DNA from 2 places in the Rhodovibrio salinarum DSM 9154 genome. Region 1 is predicted to be linked to the other one. Evidence: predicted binding sites of a transcription regulator. Region 1 holds the regulator's gene; the other holds the start of a gene.
The links. The regulator LexA, encoded in region 1, represses DNA repair genes until DNA is damaged. The targets are predictions, from matches to a motif close to ATGTTCTANTTTGGTTC.
Positions count from the first base shown of each region.

Region 2: the regulator LexA is predicted to act here: its motif matches at 3,207-3,223, upstream of recA (recombinase RecA).

Region 1 covers NZ_KI911559.1:2,750,815-2,760,094, reverse strand. Annotated here, with positions in the region: gene RHOSA_RS0112785 (LpxI family protein) at 1-416, shown strand, start outside; gene lpxB (lipid-A-disaccharide synthase) at 437-1,606, shown strand; gene gltA (citrate synthase) at 1,717-3,048, opposite strand; gene gltX (glutamate--tRNA ligase) at 3,196-4,617, opposite strand; gene RHOSA_RS22325 (ComEC/Rec2 family competence protein) at 4,883-7,012, shown strand; gene lexA (transcriptional repressor LexA) at 7,086-7,841, opposite strand; gene RHOSA_RS0112755 (molybdopterin molybdotransferase MoeA) at 8,090-9,280, opposite strand, start outside.
Region 2 covers NZ_KI911559.1:1,944,422-1,953,701, reverse strand. Annotated here, with positions in the region: gene alaS (alanine--tRNA ligase) at 1-1,729, opposite strand, end outside; gene recA (recombinase RecA) at 2,024-3,133, opposite strand; gene RHOSA_RS0109055 (hybrid sensor histidine kinase/response regulator) at 3,319-5,814, opposite strand; gene flhB (flagellar biosynthesis protein FlhB) at 5,978-7,063, opposite strand; gene fliR (flagellar biosynthetic protein FliR) at 7,076-7,834, opposite strand; gene fliQ (flagellar biosynthesis protein FliQ) at 7,855-8,121, opposite strand; gene fliE (flagellar hook-basal body complex protein FliE) at 8,230-8,544, opposite strand; gene flgC (flagellar basal body rod protein FlgC) at 8,666-9,073, opposite strand; gene flgB (flagellar basal body rod protein FlgB) at 9,127-9,280, opposite strand, start outside.

The DNA of each region.
Region 1 (9,280 bases):
CGGCTGCCTTCGAGGATATCAGACGCGGCCTGGCGGTCGCGCGGGCCTTGGGAGAGCAGGACGTCGGCCAGGCCGTTGTCGTGCAGCAGGGACTGGTGCTGGGGGTCGAGGCGATCGAGGGGACGGATCGCCTGCTTGCGCGCTGCGGTGGACTCCGGCGGCCGGGGCCGGGTGGGGTGTTGGTCAAGATCAAGAAGCCGCAGCAGGATGCACGCGCCGACCTGCCGACGATTGGCGAGCGCACGGTGGAAGGCGCACAAGCCGCGGGCCTGAGCGGAATCGCCATCAGCGCAGGAGGCGCGTTGATGGTGAACCCGGAGGGGACGATCAAGGCGGCCGATGCGGCGCACCTTTTCTTGTACGGCGTCGAGAGGGCCGGTACGGCGAGGAACGCGCCCGATTCCGGCGCCGCCTGAGCCTGAACAGGGATGATGGTATGACGAGTACTACGGGCGGACCGCTGATCTTCCTGGTCGCGGGCGAGCCGTCCGGCGACCAGTTGGGCGCGCGCCTGATGGCGGAGCTCAAGGCGGAGACGGGTGGGCGTGTGCGTTTCGCCGGTGTCGGTGGCGACCGGATGGAAGGCGAGGGGCTGCAGAGCCTCTTCCCGATGAGCGACTTGTCGGTGATGGGGCTTGCGGAGGTGCTGCCGCACTTGCCGCGGATCCTGACGCGGATGCGTCAGACGGTGGCTGCGGCTCGTGCGCTGCGGCCGGACGCTGTGGTCACGATCGACAGCCCCTCATTCACGCTGCGCGTGATGCACAAGCTGACCGGCATCGGCTGCCCGAGGATTCATTACGTCGCCCCGCAGGTCTGGGCCTGGAAGCCTTGGCGGGCGAAGGCGATGGCCGGTTATCTGGACCGACTGCTAACGCTGTTGCCATTCGAGCCGCCGATTTTCGAACAACACGGTCTGGCGACCGATTTCGTCGGTCATCCCGTGGTCGAGACGGCCGGGCGAACGTTCGACACATTGCAGTTCCGGGCGCAACACACCATCCCGACCCAGGCACCACTGATCTGCTTGCTCCCAGGCAGCCGGAAGAGCGAGGTCAAACGACTGCTGCCCGTGTTCGAGGAAACGGTCGCGCTGCTCGCCCAACAACTGCCGGACCTGCATGTCGTGCTGCCGACCGTCGCGGGGGTCGAGCGGCGGGTGCGGCGAGTGACCCGGGCCTGGCCGGTTCCGGTCACGGTCGTGACCGGGACGGAGGAACGCTATACCGCCTTCGCGGCCTCGCACGCAGCGATCGCCGCGTCCGGCACCGTGGCGGTGGAGTTGGCGGTGGCGCAACTGCCCACCGTGGTCGCCTACCGCGTTAACCGCCTCACTGCCTTCCTGGCCCGCCGCTTGATCCACGTGCGCTATGTCAGCCTCCCCAACCTGGTGATGGACCGGCCGATCCAGCCGGAGATGCTGCAGGAGGATTGCACGCCTACCAAACTGGCTGACGCGCTGCAGCCGCTACTGGACGATACCGAGCGCCGGGCGGCCTATGTCAGCGCCTGTCAGGAGGCGGCAAAGGCGCTGGGCGCATTCGGCGAGCCGCCGAGCCGTAAGGCCGCACGGATCGTTTTGGAGGCGGCAGGGGCGGATCGTTAGGGACCTGGGAGCATGTGTCTGCAAAAAGCGGATGCATTGCCTATAACGCCAAAGAAAAACCCCTTACCGCGTGTGCGGTAAGGGGTTTTGTCGTCAGGTATGACGCGGCGTTAGTCCCGCTGATCCTGCGGCACGAAATCGCGCGGGCCGTAGCCGGTGTAGAGCTGACGCGGCCGGCTGATCTTCTGGCCCGGATCCTCGATCATCTCCTTCCACTGGGCGACCCAGCCGACCGTGCGCGCCAGTGCGAACAGCACGGTGAACATCGAGGAGGGGAAGCCCATCGCCTTCAGGATGATGCCTGAATAGAAGTCGACGTTCGGGAACAGCTTCTTCTCGACGAAATAGGAGTCGGACAGCGCGATCCGCTCCAGCTCCATGGCGAGGTCGAGCAGCGGGTCGTCGCGCTTGCCGAGCTCGTCCAGGACCTCGTGAGCGCTTTCGCGCAGCACCTGCGCACGCGGATCGTGGTTCTTGTAGACCCGGTGGCCGAAGCCCATCAGGCGGAAGGGATCGTCCTTGTCCTTGGCGCGCTCCAGGAACTCGGGAATCCGGTCCTTGCTGCCGATCTGCTGCAGCATTTCCAGCACCGCCTGGTTGGCGCCGCCGTGCGCCGGTCCCCACAGCGAGGCGATGCCGGCCGCGATACAGGCGAACGGGTTGGCCCCGGAGGAACCGGCAATCCGCACCGTCGAGGTGGAGGCGTTCTGCTCGTGGTCGGCGTGCAGGATGAAGATCCGATCCATCGCGCGGGCGAGCGTGGGGGAGACCACGTACTCCTCCGCCGGCACGGCGAAGGTCATGTACAGGAAGTTCTCCGCGTAGCTCAGGTCGTTGCGCGGATAGATGAACGGTTGGCCAACCGAGAACTTGTAGGCCATCGCCGCGATCGTCGGCATCTTCGCGATCAGCCGATGCGAGGCGATCATCCGCTGGTGCGGGTCGGTGATGTCGGTGGAGTCGTGATAGAAGGCCGACAGCGCGCCAACCGCGCCTACCATCACCGCCATCGGATGCGCATCGCGGCGGAAGCCGCGGAAGAAGTAGAGCATCTGCTCGTGCAGCATCGTGTGGTAGGTGATGGCGCTCTCGAATTCCGTCTTCTCCGAGCGGTTCGGCAGCTCGCCGTGCAGCAGCAGGTAGCACACCTCCATGAAATCGCTGTTCTCGGCGAGGTCCTGGATGGTGTAGCCGCGGTGCAGCAGCTGGCCTTTCTCACCGTCGATGAAGGTGATGTCGGACTTGCAGCTTGCCGTCGACGTGAAGCCGGGGTCGTAGGTGAACGCGCCGGTTTGGGCATACAGCTTACGCACGTCATAGACGCGCGGGCCCATATTGCCGTCGAGGATGGGAAGCTCGTAGCTCTCGCCGGTCTCGTGGTCCGTCAGGGTCGCGGTCTTCTGACCGGACGCCTGCTGGGCCGCGCCCTTGCTGTCGTTCATGGCCCTGCTTTCCGTATAGCTGTTGGAGGTAGGCACCCGCGTGTCGGGCGGAAGTTAGCTGCGACGCAGCATAGAAGCTAGGGGGTGGGCGATCAACGCGGTGCGAAGGAGGTGAATTTTCAACCTCCAGGCAACCGATCGGTCATCTTACTGCCCTGCTTCGGTATCTTGTGTCGTTGCGGCGGCGCGCAGACGGGCAAGTGTCTCCTGCCGGCCAAGAACCTCCATGACCTCGAAAATCCCCGGCGAGACGGTCGAACCCGTCAGCGCTGCGCGCAGCGGCTGCGCCACCTTGCCGAGGCCGAGTTCGAGACCTTCCGCGAAATCGCGGGTTTCACTTTCGATCAGATCCTGGTTCCAGTTCGAGAGGCTCTCGAGCCGGTCGGATAGTTGCGCCAGGCGTGGGCGGGCGTCGCCGGCCAGTTGCTTGGCGGCCTTCGGTGTCAATTCCTGCGGCCGGTGGACGTAGAACTTGGCGCTTTCGGCCAATTCCTGCAGCGTCTTGGCCCGTTGTTTCAGGCCATCCATGCCGGCCAGAAGGCGCGAGCGGTCGTCTCCGGTCAGCTCGCGACCCAATTCGGCCTCCAGGCGTTCCTGGACCAGATCGGTTAGGCGGCTATCGTCGGCCTGGCGCATGTAGTGGCCGTTGAAGTTGTCCAGCTTGTCGAAATCGAACCGCGCGGCGGATTTGCCGACACCGTCCAGATCGAACAGCTCGATCGCCTGGTCTGTCGGGACAATCTCCAGGTCGCCGTGCCCCCAGCCCAGACGCAGCAGATAGTTGCGCATGGCTTCGGGCAGGTAGCCCTTGTCGCGATAGGTTTCCACGCCAACGGCGCCGTGGCGTTTCGACATCTTGGCACCGTCGGGGCCGTGGATCAGCGGGATGTGCGAGAACACCGGCGCTTCCCAGCCGAGCAGCTCGTAGACCTTGGCCTGCTTGAAGGCGTTGGTCAGGTGATCGTCGCCCCGGATCACATGAGTGATGTCCATGTCGTAATCGTCGACCACGACCGACAGGTTGTAGGTCGGAGTGCCGTCCTGGCGCAGGATCACCATGTCGTCGAGCTGCGCGTTGTCGACCGTGACCGCACCCTGCACCCGGTCGTGCAGGGTGGCCTGCCCCTCCTGCGGCATGCGCAGGCGGATGCACGGGGTTACGTCGGCCGGGGCCTCCGACGGATCGCGGTCGCGCCACCGGCCGTCATACTTGATCGGCCGGCCTTCCTTGCGCGCTTGCTCGCGCATCGCCTCCAGCTCCTCCTGGGTGGCGTAGCACCGGTAGGCGTTGCCATCCGCCAGCAGCTGGTAGGCGATCTCCGCATGTCGCTCCAGGCGTTTCGATTGATAGACCGGCTGGGTATCCCATTCCAGACCAAGCCATTTCAGCCCGTCCAGGATCGCTTGGATCGCTTCGGGCGTTGAGCGCTTGCGGTCTGTGTCTTCGATCCGCAACAGGAAGCTGCCCCCGTGATGTCGGGCGAACAGCCAATTGAACAGCGCCGTGCGTGCACCGCCGATGTGTAGATAACCGGTGGGCGAGGGTGCGAAACGGGTAACGACGCTCATGGTCTCCTCGAAGCGTTACGGGCCTTCTGGGCGGGATGAAACACCAATGGCGCGGCAGGGTCGGTCATGCGGGCCATTGCGGCCGGCGACACGGCGGTGTCTCAGGCGCGCGGGTTTAGCATAGCGTTCGCTTTCATGCCACGATGAGCGTGCCAAGAGTGCCTTGGAGACGCGTTTGGGTACACCGGACGCGCGCATCTGCTAACATGCCGTCGCGTGATGACGGCTTGGGGCGCGCGGTATGCGTGGGCGGGTGCGGGCGAGGGTGGGGCGGCAAGCAGCGGTCGAGGCGCTGGCCGGCCGGCTGAACGCGCTCTGGCTCACCCTGCAGATTCAGCTCCTGGCCGAGCGGGAGCGCTGGGCGCTGTGGTTGCCGGTCGCCTTCGGCAGCGGCATCGCCGTCTACTTCACCCTGCAGCGGGAACCTCCGGGCTGGATCGGTCTGCTTGCGGTCGGCTTTGCGGCCTTGTTTGCGCTGCAGGCGCGCGGGCGCACCTGGGTCATGCTCGGCGCGCTCGCGCTGGGGGCGGTTGGTGCTGGTTTCGGCGCGGCGCAGTTGCGCACGTATCTGGTCGCAGCACCGGTTCTGCAGGAGGAGCATGGCCCCGCCCGGATCCACGCGACCGTGCTGGAGGTCGAGCCACGGGCCACCGGGCACCGTCTTCGCCTGGGCGAGGTCGCTGTGGCGCGGCTTGATGCCAACCTGACGCCGGCAGTCGTGCGTGTGACCGTCTCCGCGGGCGCGCCGGACATCTTGCCGGGGGACCGGGTGCGTCTGCTGGCGGTTCTATCGCCGCCGCCCGAGCCGGCCGCGCCCGGGGCCTACGACTTCGCCCGGCGGGCCTATTTCGAGCAATTGGGCGCGGTCGGTTTCGCGTTGGGTGGCGTGGAGCGCCTGGCCCGCGCGCCGGGGGCAGGGCCAAGCGCGTGGGACCTTTGGTGGGCGCAGCGCCGGCAGACGATCGCCCGGCGGGTGCGCGCGGCGGTACCCGGGCGCGCTGGCACGGTCGCCGCCGCGTTGATGACCGGCGAGCGCAGCGCGATCCCCGAGGACGTGCTGCAGACGATGCGGGACTCCGGGCTCGCGCATTTGCTGGCGATCTCGGGCCTGCACGTTGGCCTGATCGCCGGGCTGGTGTTCTTCGCCGTGCGGGCGGCGATCGCGCTCGTGCCCGCCGTTGCGGTGCGGGTGCAGGCGAAGAAGTGGGCCGCCCTGGCAGCGGCCCTGGCTGGCTTTTGCTACCTATGGCTGGTCGGGGCGACGATACCGACCCAGCGGGCCTTTCTGATGCTCGCGCTGGTGCTGCTCGCGGTTGCGCTCGACCGCAGTGCGCTGACCATGCGCTTGGTCGCCTGGGCCGCGTTCGTCGTCCTGCTGCTCCATCCGGAAAGCCTGGTTAGCGCCTCCTTCCAGATGTCGTTCGCTGCCGCGACGGCGCTGGTCGCGGCCTACGAGGGTTTGCGCAGCCATACCTTCGGGCGGACCAGCCAGCGCAGCATCCCCATGCGGCTTGTGCTGTACGCCGGCAGCGTGGCGCTCACCAGCGTGATCGCGATCTTGGCGACGGGGCCGTTTGCGGTGTTCCACTTCAACCGGCTGGCTCTCTATGGCTTGGCGGCGAATCTGGTTGCCGTGCCGCTCACCGCCTTTTGGATCATGCCGGCCGCACTCGTCGCATTCGCGCTGATGCCGCTCGGCCTCGATGGCTTCGGGCTGACGGTCATGGGGTGGGGGATCGCCGGCATGCTTGCCGTCGCCGAAACCGTGGCGGACTGGCCGGGGGCGGTCGCGGTGCTGCCGTCGCCGAGCCGCGCGGGACTCGCCCTGATCATTGCCGGGGGCGTCTGGTTGTGCTTGTGGCAACGGCGCTGGCGGCTTTGGGGACTGGCTGCGGTCGCTGTCGGCTGTTTGAGCGTGCCCTGGGGACCGCGGCCGGATGTACTGGTCACGGGCGATGCCAGGTTGATCGGCGTGCGGGCCGCCAGCGGCGAGTTGTGGGTCAGTACGCAGCGCCGCGAGCGGTTCAGCCGCGATGTCTGGATGCGGCGGTTGGGCACGCAACGCGTGCAGACCTGGCCGCCTTGGGGGCAAGCGGAGAGTGCGGATCTGACCTGCGACCCGCTGGCCTGTCTGTTCCGCAAGAATAGCCTGACGGCCGCGCTGGTACGCGACGGCCGCGCCCTGGCGGAGGACTGCCGTATGGCGGACGTGCTGGTTGCGGTGGTGCCGGTGGCGCGGATCAAATGCGCCCGACCGAGCATCCTGGTCGATCGCTTCGACCTTTGGCGTGCGGGGACGCACGCCATCTACCTCGCGCGCGATGGCCCGCGCGTCGACACAGTCCGCGCGCATCGCGGCACCCGCCCCTGGGTTCGCCGACGCGGCCGGGAGTAAGACCGCGCGACGGCCAGATCAGCACCAGCCCAAAGCTCATGTCGGGCCGTGGAGGGTTTATGCGCGCGACGCCTCAGTGATAGCGACGCAGTAGGGCGACCAAGCGGCCCTGCACCTTGACCCGTTCGGGGGGATAGATCCGGGTTTCGTAGGCCGGGTTGGCGGGTTCCAGGGCAATCGAGTGGCCGCGTCGGCGGATGCGCTTCAAGGTGGCTTCCTCGCCATCGACCAGGGCGACCACGATCGCGCCAGGCTCTGCATGCTCGCCACGGCGGATCACGACCGTGTCCCCGTCGTGGATGCCGGCTTCGATCATCGAGTCGCCGTCGACTTCGAGGCAGTAGTGCTCGCCGTCGCCTACCATCGCCCCCGGAATTTCGACGAACGCGCTTTCGTCGCGCAGCGCCTCGATCGGCGTGCCGGCGGCGATCCGACCGTAGAGCGGCAGGTGCAGATTCTGCGAAGCCGTTGTCGCGCCCAGTTCGGGGACGGTGGGGGCGCGGAAGTTCGCTTGCACGACGTTGTCGCCGACCGGGCGGCCGTGTGCTCCTGACAGCGGGTGTCCGGCGGCGTCTTGCGCACCGTCTTCCGCGCTGCCTGTCTGAGTGGAGGGCTCACCTGGCAGGCGCAGCACTTCCAGTGCCCGGGCGCGATGCGGCAACCGGCGGATAAACCCACGCTCCTCTAGTCCGCTGATCAGACGGTGGATGCCAGATTTGGACTTTAGATTGAGCGCTTCCTTCATCTCGTCGAACGAAGGCGAAACGCCGTGTTCGCCGAGATGCTTGTGGATATAGAGCAGCAGTTCGTGTTGCTTGCGCGTCAGCATGTTGGCATCCGCTTTGCCGTTTTGCCCCCGAGGCTGCCTGTCCCAGCGCGGAATACCGTTAAACCGGGGCCCGAACCCGACTTTCAGGGCGTACGGGTGCGATTGTCGGCGCGGAACAAAGCATCAACTCAATGCCGTGTTCTACTTTGGTTCCGTCGAAGCGTCAACCGCCCTTCGCGTGGGCGGAGAGGCTTGTCACGGCAAATACGCAGAACCGTGACCCCGAAAGGGCCGTGTGCTAGCGCGCACTAAATTCCCGCCCCGAATGGCACGACCTCAACCGGGCTGCCGGCCGCCTGGGCCGGCGCGTGGGGCGCGCGCACGAGCAGCGCGTCCGCTTGGGTGAGCCGGCTCAGCATCGAACTGTCCTGCTTGTCGAAGGGGGTGGCGATCCGGTTGCCGTCTGCGTCCTGGGACAGGGTGCAGCGCATGTAGTCCTGACGCCCGCCGTTCTCGTCCAGATCGCGCCCGGCCAACGCAGGCAGGCGGGGTTCCGCCGGGGCGTCGCGGCCCAGCATGCGGTCGATCGCCGGCCGTACGAACAGGGTCGAGCAAACCAGACCAGATACCGGGTTTCCCGGCAGGCCCAGCACGGGCGTTCCCTGCAGATTGGCCAGCATCAATGGCTTGCCCGGCCGCATGGCGATTTTCCAGAAACCGAGATCCGCCCCCATTTCCGTCAGCACGTCCTGAACCAGGTCGTGTTCGCCAACACTGACGCCGCCGCTGGTCAGCAGCAGGTCCGCCTGCGCCGCGCCCGCCAGCATCTGGCGCAGCCCGTCCTTGGTGTCGGGGGCGACGCCCAGGTGCAGCGGCTCGCCGCCGCACGCCGCCACGAAGGCGGACAGGGCATAGCCGTTGGAGCTGACGATCTGGCTGGGCCCGAGTTCCTCGCCCGGCAGGACGATTTCGTTGCCGGTTGCGAGCACCACCACGCGAGGCTTGCGGCGGACCGACAGCCAGGGGCGGTTCATCGCAGCCGCGAGGCCGATATCGCGGGCACTCAACTGACGTCCAGCGGTGAGGCCGACGCTACCCGCCTGGAAATCCAACCCCGCCGGGCGGACCCAGCGCCCCTTGGGTTCGGCCTGCTGGACCGTCACTTGGTCGCCGTCGCGCGCGGTGTTTTCCTGGATGACGACGGTGTCGGTGTCTCGGGGCAGGGGCGCGCCCGTGAAAATCCGCACGGCTTCGCCGGGCCCGAGCGGACGGTCGAAATCGCCGCCGGCTGGAACCTCCCCGACCACCCGCATTGTGATCGGCGCATTGGCCACATCCTGGGCGCGCACGGCGTAGCCATCCATCGCGGAGACGTCGCGCGGCGGTTGGGTGACGCGGGCGGCGACATCCTGGGCCAGCACACGGCCCAGCGCCCGCTCGACGCTCACCACCTCCGCCGGCAGGGGCGTGAAAGCGGCCAGGACCTGGGTGCGTGCATC
Region 2 (9,280 bases), 810 kb from region 1:
GGCGCAGGGCTTCGTGCAGCAGGTGGGTGACGGAGTGGTGCGCGCGCAGGCGCGTGCGCCGCGCGCCGTCGATCGCCAGGTGTGCCGGCTCGTCAGCCTTCAGCGTGCCGTGCTCGACCTCGACCGCGTGGACATGCAGGTCGCCGACCTTCTTCTGGGTATCGGTAACCCGGGCCCTGGCGCCGCCTTCGGTGGTGACCATGCCGGTATCGCCGACCTGGCCGCCGGACTCGCCATAGAACGGCGTCTGGTTGACGATCAGGAAGCCCTGCTGGCCCTCGGCGATCTGGTCCACCTGCCGACCGTCCTTGACCAGGGTCAGGATCGCACCTTCGGCCGCATCGGTGTCGTAGCCCAGAAACTCGGTCGCGCCGAAGTGATCGCGAATGGCGAACCAGACCTTTTCATCCGCCTGCTCACCGGAGCCTGCCCAGGCGGCCCGGGCCTTACGGCGCTGCTCTTCCATCGCAGCCTCGAAGCCCTGCTCGTCCAGGCCCAGCTCCTCGCCGCGCAGGATGTCCCGGGTCAGGTCGAGCGGGAAGCCGTAGGTATCATAGAGTTTGAAGGCGACGTCGCCCGGCAGGGTCCCACCTTGGCCGAGCTTCGCCGTCTCGTCCTCCAGCAGGCGCAGGCCGCGGTCGAGCGTCTCCTGGAAGCGCCCTTCCTCCATCTTCAGGGTCTCGGTGACCAGCGCCTCGGCCCGGCGGATCTCCGGGAAGTGCTCGCCCATCAGTTGGGTCAGTTCGGGCACCATCTTGTAGATCATCGGTTCACGCACGCCCAGCTTGTGCACGTGGCGCATCGCCCGGCGCATGATCCGGCGCAGCACGTAGCCGCGGCCCTCGTTGGACGGCAGCACACCATCGGCCATCAGGAAGGTGGTGGCGCGCAGGTGGTCGGCGATCACCTTGTGGGAGGCGCGGAACTCGCCGTCCGGATCGACGCCGGACAGCTCGGCCGAGTTCTCGATCAGGCAGCGCAGCAGGTCGATGTCGTAGTTATCGTGCTTGCCCTGCAGCACGGCGGCAATGCGCTCCAGGCCCATGCCGGTGTCGATCGACGGGCGCGGCAGATCGACCTTCTGGCCCGGCTCGGGCTGGTCGTACTGCATGAACACCAGGTTCCAGATCTCGATGAACCGATCGCCATCCTCGTCCGGGCTGCCGGGCGGGCCGCCCGGCAGGTCCGGGCCATGGTCGAAGAAAATCTCGGAACAGGGGCCGCAGGGACCGGTATCGCCCATCGACCAGAAGTTGTCGGAGGTGCCGATTCGGATGATCCGGTCGTCCGGCAGGCCAGCGATCTTGCGCCAAAGCTGATAGGCGTCCTCGTCATCGGCGTAGACGGTCGCGATCAGCTTCTCCTTGGGCAGACCCAGCTCCTGGGTGACCAGCAGCCAGGCGAGCTCGATCGCGCGCTCCTTGAAATAATCGCCGAACGAGAAGTTGCCCAGCATCTCGAAGAAGGTGTGATGTCGGGCGGTGTAGCCAACGTTCTCCAGATCATTGTGCTTACCGCCGGCGCGCACGCACTTCTGCGAGGAAACCGCGCGCGAGTAGCCACGGTGTTCCTGGCCGGTGAAGACGTTCTTGAACGGAACCATGCCGGCGTTGGTGAACAGCAACGTCGGATCGTTGCGCGGCACCAGCGGCGCGGACTGAACGATCTCGTGGTCGTGCCGACCGAAGTAGTCCAGGAACTTGCGGCGAATTTCGTTGGTGGTGGTCATGATCCCCTTCGCGTACCTCGCGCGCGATTTTCCGGCCCCGTGGCACGGGGCGGCGCAGCTACCGTCGTCTTGGCCGGGTATGTAGCCAGTGCCCCGCCGCGCTGTCCACCCGCGCGCGAAGACGACAGCGTTCAGGGCGTAGCGGAACGCCGCGCGAACTGCCGGTGCGTATCACAGAACCGGCCTTGGCTGGGGACACAAAGCAAACGGGCGCGCACCCTTATGCCTCAGGATGCGCGCCGCGCCGTCAACCCACAAACCCTGGTCAACAAGTCCGACAGGGTCTGCCTAACATCAGCCCTGGGCGTCGTATTCGCCGCTGGGGTCGTCAGGCCCTTCAAGCATATTGGAGGCGACGAGACCGGCGTTTTCGCGAATCTTGTCCTCGACCTCCTTGGCGACCTGCGGATTGTCCTTCAGGAACTTCTTGGCGTTCTCACGCCCCTGGCCGATCCGCTGGCCGTTGTAGGAGAACCAGGCACCCGCCTTCTCGACGATATTGGCGGAAACGCCGAGGTCGAGCAGTTCACCGGTCTTCGAGACGCCCTCGCCATACATGATGTCGAACTCCACCGTGCGGAACGGCGGCGCCATCTTGTTCTTAACCACCTTCACCTTGGTCTGGTTGCCGACCACGGTGTCGCGGTCCTTGATCGACCCGATCCGGCGGATGTCCAGACGTACCGAGCTATAGAACTTGAGCGCGTTGCCGCCGGTGGTGGTTTCGGGCGAGCCGAACATCACGCCGATCTTCATCCGGATCTGGTTGATGAAGATCACCATGGTGTTGGAGCGGGCGATCGAGCTGGTCAACTTGCGCAGCGCCTGACTCATCAAACGCGCCTGCAGGCCCGGCTGGCTGTCGCCCATCTCGCCTTCCAGCTCCGCCCGCGGCACCAGAGCGGCGACCGAGTCGATCACCAGCACGTCGAGCGCCCCCGAGCGCACCAGTGTGTCGGCGATCTCCAGCGCCTGTTCACCGGCGTCCGGCTGGGAGATCAACAGTTCCTCGACGTCGCAGCCGAGCTTCTTGGCGTAGGTGGGGTCGAGCGCATGCTCGGCGTCGACGAAGGCACAGGTGCCGCCCGCCTTCTGCGCCTCGGCGACGACGTGCAACGCCAGCGTCGTCTTACCCGAGGATTCGGGGCCGTAGATCTCGACCACGCGCCCGCGCGGCAGACCGCCGATCCCAAGCGCGATGTCGAGCCCAAGGGACCCGGTGGAAACCGTCTCCGCCTCCACGACCTGTTCGCGATCGCCCAGCCGCATGACCGAGCCCTTGCCGAACGCGCGCTCGATCTGCCCGAGCGCGGCGTCCAGCGCCTTGCTCTTGTCCTGGTCGGGAGCCTGCTGCTTGGTGGAAGATTTTTTGCTGGCCAAGGATAGAACGTTCTGCTGCGCCATGAGTGGATGCCCCCTTATCCCACAGCCCTCGCGGCCGGGGCAACGCGTGGTGAACGGGTTCAAGCAGGTTTCGTTGTACTGCTTTCGTTCTCACTTAATAAGAACAAAAGAGAAACTCCAAAGGGCGCCACCCTGCGACTCCGCGGAATCACTCGGTTCCGGCGACACGCACAAACGATCGCACTTTAGCGCGCATCGGCGTACAGCACGTCCTTCACCATTCCGGCCAGCTGCTTGAGGGTGAACGGCTTGCCCAGGAAATGGGTGTCGGCTTCCTCACCCAGGTTGCGGCGGAAGGAATCCTCCGTATAGCCGGAGATGAAGATCACCTTCACGTCTGGACGCGTCTCGCGCACCCGTTTGACCAGCGCCGGCCCATCCAGATTCGGCATCACCACGTCGGTGATCAGCAGATCGACCTGGTCGCCCTGGTCCGCCATCACGTCCAGCGCATGCTCGCCGGAGCTGGCCTCCAACACGGTGTATCCCTTCTTGCGCAACGCCCGGGCAGAGAAGGCGCGCACCGCCTCCTCGTCCTCGACCAGCAGCAGGGTGCCCATGCCGGTCAGATCGGTCACCTGCCCCTGCCCGCTCTTTGTCGGCGCGTGCTCGCTCGCGATCTGCTGGTGGCGCGGCAGGTAAATCTGGAAATTGGTGCCCACGCCGGGCGCACTGTCGACCAGGATGAAGCCACCGGTCTGCTTAACGATGCCATACACGGTGGACAGGCCCAGACCGGTGCCGGCGCCCACCTCCTTGGTCGAGAAGAACGGCTCGAAAATCCGGTCCAGGTTCTCCTGCGCGATCCCGCAGCCGCTGTCGGCGACCTCGATCAGCACGTAGTCGCCCGGCGGCACGGTCTCGCCCTCGCGCTTCAGCGGGCGGCTCAGTTGCTGGTTGCTGGTGCGGATCGCCAGTTCGCCGCCGCCATCCGCCATGGCATCGCGGGCATTGACGGCGAGATTGATGATCACCTGCTCGAGCTGACCCTGGTCGACCTTGACCTCCCACAGGCTGCGGCCGTGGATCACGTCGAGCTGAATGTTCTCGCCGATCAGACGGCGCAGCAGATGCATCAACTCCTGCAGCACGTCGGTCACGGACAGCACGGTCGGGCGGAGCGTCTGCTGTCGGGAGAAGGCGAGCAGCTGACGCACCAGATTGGCCGCCCGGTTGGCGTTCTGTTTGACCTGCATCAGATCGGCGAACGACTGATCGCCTGGCCTGTGACGCAACAACAGCAAGTCGCAGAAGCCGATCATCGCGGTCAGCAGGTTGTTGAAGTCGTGCGCGATGCCGCCAGCCAGTTGGCCCACCGCCTGCATCTTCTGCGATTGGGCGAACTGCTCTTCCAGGTTCTTCTGCTCGGTCGCGTCGATCAGGTGCAGAACATGGCCTTCGCGTTCCAGCCCGCGGGCACCGCCGGCGCCCTCCGCGTCCAAAGGTGTGGCGAAGACTCGACAGACGGTGTCTGGTTCGGCCGCCGGCCGGACCTCCGGGCGACCTCCACCGCCGTCGCGCGACAAGGCCTGCCCAAGCGCGGCCCGATCGCCAGGCCGCACCAGTTGCTGCGCCGGCTGCCCGACCACGGCGTCGCGGCTTACGCCCATCAGTTTAGAGAACGCGGCGTTGCATTCCTGCACGCGCCCGTCAGCGTCCAATAGCGCAATGCCCACCGGGGACTGTTGGAAGAATCGGCGGAACCGACGTTCCGAGCGTTCCAAGGCGTCGTGCACCTGGCGCTCGTCCGACAGGTTGCGGACGACCGAACGGGTCGAGATCGGCTGCCCGTCCTCACCGCCGACAACCTCCTGCGTGATGTAGGTCTCGATCCGTTGCCCCGTGGGGCCAACCAGGACGACCTCGCGGGGGCCGAGCGTCACCGCATCGCCGCTGGCAGCGTGGACGGTTTCTTCCGACGCGAACGGGACATGCGCCGGCGCCCCTTCCGTTGCGGCCTCGGGGATCAGATCGTGCAGTCGGATATGGCCGTCGGTCAGTTTCTCCGGTGTGGTGCCCAGCCAGTCGGTCAACGTCTTGTTGACGAACAGGAAGCGGCCATCGCCATCCACCGAATAGAAACCGACCGGCGCGTGCTCCAGCAGATCGACGAAGCGCGCCATTTCGGTGCGCAGGATGTCCTGCATCTGCCGGCGCGCGGTGATGTCCTCGGTCAGCCAGGCGACCAGGCCATCCTGGTCCGGCATCGGCTGAGCCCGCACGTCGAGCCAGATCCGCTCGCCACTATCGGGGTCCCACACCGGCGCCTCGACGTGCCCTCCGATCCCGGCGGCGGCGTTCGCCGCCAAGCGGCGAAGCTCCTGCCGCGCGCCATCGTCGTCGACCTGCTCGGCCAGCACCTCGGGCAGCGCCCGACGGCGATCCCCGAACCGCTCGACGAACGCCGGGTTGTTGACCAGTGGCGTGCCATCCCGGCGGCCTAGTTGGCGCGGCCAGGGCATGGCGTTGAAGGCCGCCTGCATGCGCACGCGCCCGCGCTGGGTCCGAATCAGGATAACCGCAAGGCCACCAGCCACCAACGCAAGCGCACCGGCCAGCCCCGCCAGCAGCAGGACCAGCGGGCTGCCCCAACCGCCAGCCGCCGCCGCGCCAGCCACCGCCTGCGCACGCACGGGCGTCGTGCCCCCGATCAGGCCGGCGGTTGCCACCGCGATAGCCACTGCGCTTCGCCATTTGCCAATCAAGAGCCGGCCTCTCCTCAGAACGGTTCGCCCACCCAATCCCACACACCTCCGAACGCCGTGCCGCCTCACAGTCGCGCTGAACCGGGGATGGTGCAAAGGGCTTCTTGCCCGGCAAGACGCATCCAGCTTCCGCACCGCCTTAGCGCCCCGCGGTTGCTGGCATGCGGCCCTTCAGGCGCATCACATAGCCGATAATCTCGGCAACCGCTTTGTAGTGCTCCGCCGGGATCTCCTGATCCAGTTCCACGCTGGCATGCAGCGCGCGGGCAAGCGGCGGGTTCTCGACCAGCGGCACATCGTTCGCCTCGGCCACTTCGCGGATGCGCCGGGCGACCTCGTCGACCCCCTTCGCCACAACCCTGGGCGCCGCCATTTCGCCGTGGCTATAGGACAGGGCAATGGCGTAGTGCGTCGGGTTGGTGACCACCACGTCGGCCTGCGGCACAGCGGCCATCATGCGCTTGCGCGACTTCTCCATGCGCAGCTGACGCAAGCGCTGCTTGACCTGCGGGTCGCCCTCGGACTGCTTGAACTCGTCCTTCACCTCCTGCTTGGACATCTTCATCTCTTCGTGGTGCTTGTAGCGCTGGTAGGCGACGTCCAGCGCCGCGATCACGGTCATCACCGCCAACACCGCGCCTGTGACCTTGAGCGCGTAGACCCGCAGCACCTCAAGCTGCGCCGTCATTCCGATCTCGATCAGCTGCGGCAGGGTGTCGTGCTCCGGCCAGATCACCAGAAAAGCGACCAAGCCGACCAAGGTCAACTTGGCGATGCCCTTGGCAAAATCGACCAGGGCGCGGGTGGAAAACAGCCGTTTGGCGCCCTTAATCGGCGAAATCTTTTCCGGTTTAGGCTTCAGGCTCTCCACGCTGACCAGAAACCCGATCTGGACGAAATTCGCCGCGACGGCTGCGATCATCAGAAGGCCCATGGGCAACAGCAGCACCCATAGCATGTCGATCATGGTGTCGGTCAGAACTGGACCAAGCCCACCGCCGGTGGGCAGCAGAGCGGCTTTGGCCAGAAAGCGGCGCAATGTGTCGCTGACGCCGCTCGCCATCGCGGGCGCCATGATGGTCAGGATCAGACCAAGGCCGAGGATGATGAACCAGTGGTTGACCTCCTGCGACTTGGCGACCTGCCCTTTCTTGCGGGCTTCCTCCAGCTTTTTCGGGGTCGGGTCTTCTGTCTTTTGGCTCTTATCCGTTTGGTCGTCGGACACGCCGCCCCTCCCCTATTGCTGAAAGACCATGAACAGGTCGGCGAACTGGCCCGTGAAGTAACTGATTATGGCCGGCAGGGAGATCATCAGCAGCCAGATCCCCTTGATGATCTGCAAGGGCATGGTGGCGAAAAAGATCTGCACCTGTGGCATCAGACGCGACAGCAGACCGACCCCGAGGAAAAGAACCAAACCGGCAACCACGAAGGGGGCGGCCAGCTTCATCGCGATCAGAAAGGAACGGGCCACCGTCTGGCTCATCAACTGGGCGAAGTCGGCCACCGGCGGCGCCACTCCGACCGGAAACACCACGTAGCTATCCACCACCGCCGCCAGCATGATGTGATGGATATTGAGCCCGAAGATCGCCACCAACGCGGTGATATTGAGGAACGCGCCGATGATCGATCCCTGCTGCTGGCTGGCCGGGTCGTTCACCAAGGCGTTGGCCTGGCTCGACATGTAGGCCATCACCATGCCGCCGGTGACCAGGGCCGACATGAACACCCGCGCCAGCGTGCCGATGAACAGGCCGATGAACAGCTCGCCAGCCATCAAGGCCAGCAGCACACTCACCTGGTCCGGCTCGCCCGGCAGCGTGTCCTGGACCAGCGGCGTCACCAGCAACGATACCGCGAGCGCCAGGATCATCCGGGCACGCGGACTGACGTAGGACTCACCGAACCCCGGCAGGGTCGACAGCGCCGCGCCGACGCGCACGAAGACGAGCAGCACCGAAAACAGCGTGGCGGGCAGCAGTTCCTGGAGCACGGGCGCGGCGCCTTTAGGTCTTAGCCGCCCGCGATGATCTTGTCCGTCAGCTCCAGCGTGAACGCCGACAGCGCGTTCAGCATGAACGGCGCCAAGACGATCAGCGCGACCATGACGACCAGGATCTTGGGCACGAAGGTGAGCGTCATCTCCTGCATCTGGGTCAGCGCCTGGAACAGCGCGATCACCATGCCGATTCCCAGCGCGGCCAGCAGGATCGGGCTGGATACCTTGAGCATGACGTAGACCGCCTCGCGGCCGACCTCGATGACCTCGGTCTGATTCATGGTTAACAATCCAGCTTCGAAAGAAGCCCGCGTCGATTCGCTCGGCGGCAGCCGATCGCGCGGGCCCGGTTAAGTTGAGGGCTTGGTCGCTTGAGGTCTCAGGGCGCCTCAGATCGGCATGCGCATGATCTGCTGATAGGCCTGCACGGCCTTGTCGCGCAGGGTCACGACGGTCTGCAGCGTGCGCTCGGCCTGCGACATCGCCATCACGACGTCGTTGATGTCCGCCTTGCCGGCGGCCGCGGCCAGCGACATCCGCTCGCCGCCCTTGAGATCCTGGATCGCGTCCTCGCCCGCGCTGCGCAGCATCTGCGCAAAATCGCTGGTGATCGCCTCCGTTCCCTCGGACTTGGACGGCTGAACCTTGGCCTGTTCGGCGACCCGCTTGTAGGCGGCGAGCGCCTCGCTATAGGACACGGACATCGGAACCGGTCTCTCTCTTCGTTAAGCGCCGCGGGCGCAAAGGCGTGCCTTGCCTAGAGCGCGGCGATGACCCTTCAGGCGGCAGCCTTCCTGGCCACCAGGATGATGCAAAGTCAGCGGATTAGCGCAGCAGATCGATCGTACGTGATAACATCGTGCGGGAACTCTCGATGACCTTCAGGTTGGCCTCGTAGCTGCGCTGGGCCTCGCGCATGTCGGACATCTCGATCAAGCTGTTGACGTTCGGCGTCTGGATGTAGCCTTCCTCGTTGGCCGCCGGGTGGCCGGGCCGGTATTCCTGGCCGAACTCGCTCGGATCGGGCTCGATCTGGTCGATCTTCACCTGGTTGATGCCGAGCTCCTTGTTCACCTCGTTGGCGAAGGTGACGAGCTTGCGTCGGTACGGCTCGCCGTCGGGCGTCCGCGCCACGGAATCGGCGTTCGCAACGTTCTCCGACAGCACGCGCAGACGCACGCCCTGTGCCTTCATGCCGGCGGCGGAGATATGCAGAACCTTGGAGAGATCCATCGTCTGGCGTCCTGCGCTCTGGCGCATCAGGGTCTATTGCGGCGCGCGGCGGCCTACTGGCCCCGGCCGAGCGCGATGCGGAACATACCCATGTGCTTTTTGTAGAGATTGGTCATGGTCTGGTAGTCCATCTGAGTCTCGGACACCTTGACCAGCTGTTCTTCCAGCACGACCGCGTTGCCAACCGGCGAGGTCTCGTACTTCTCT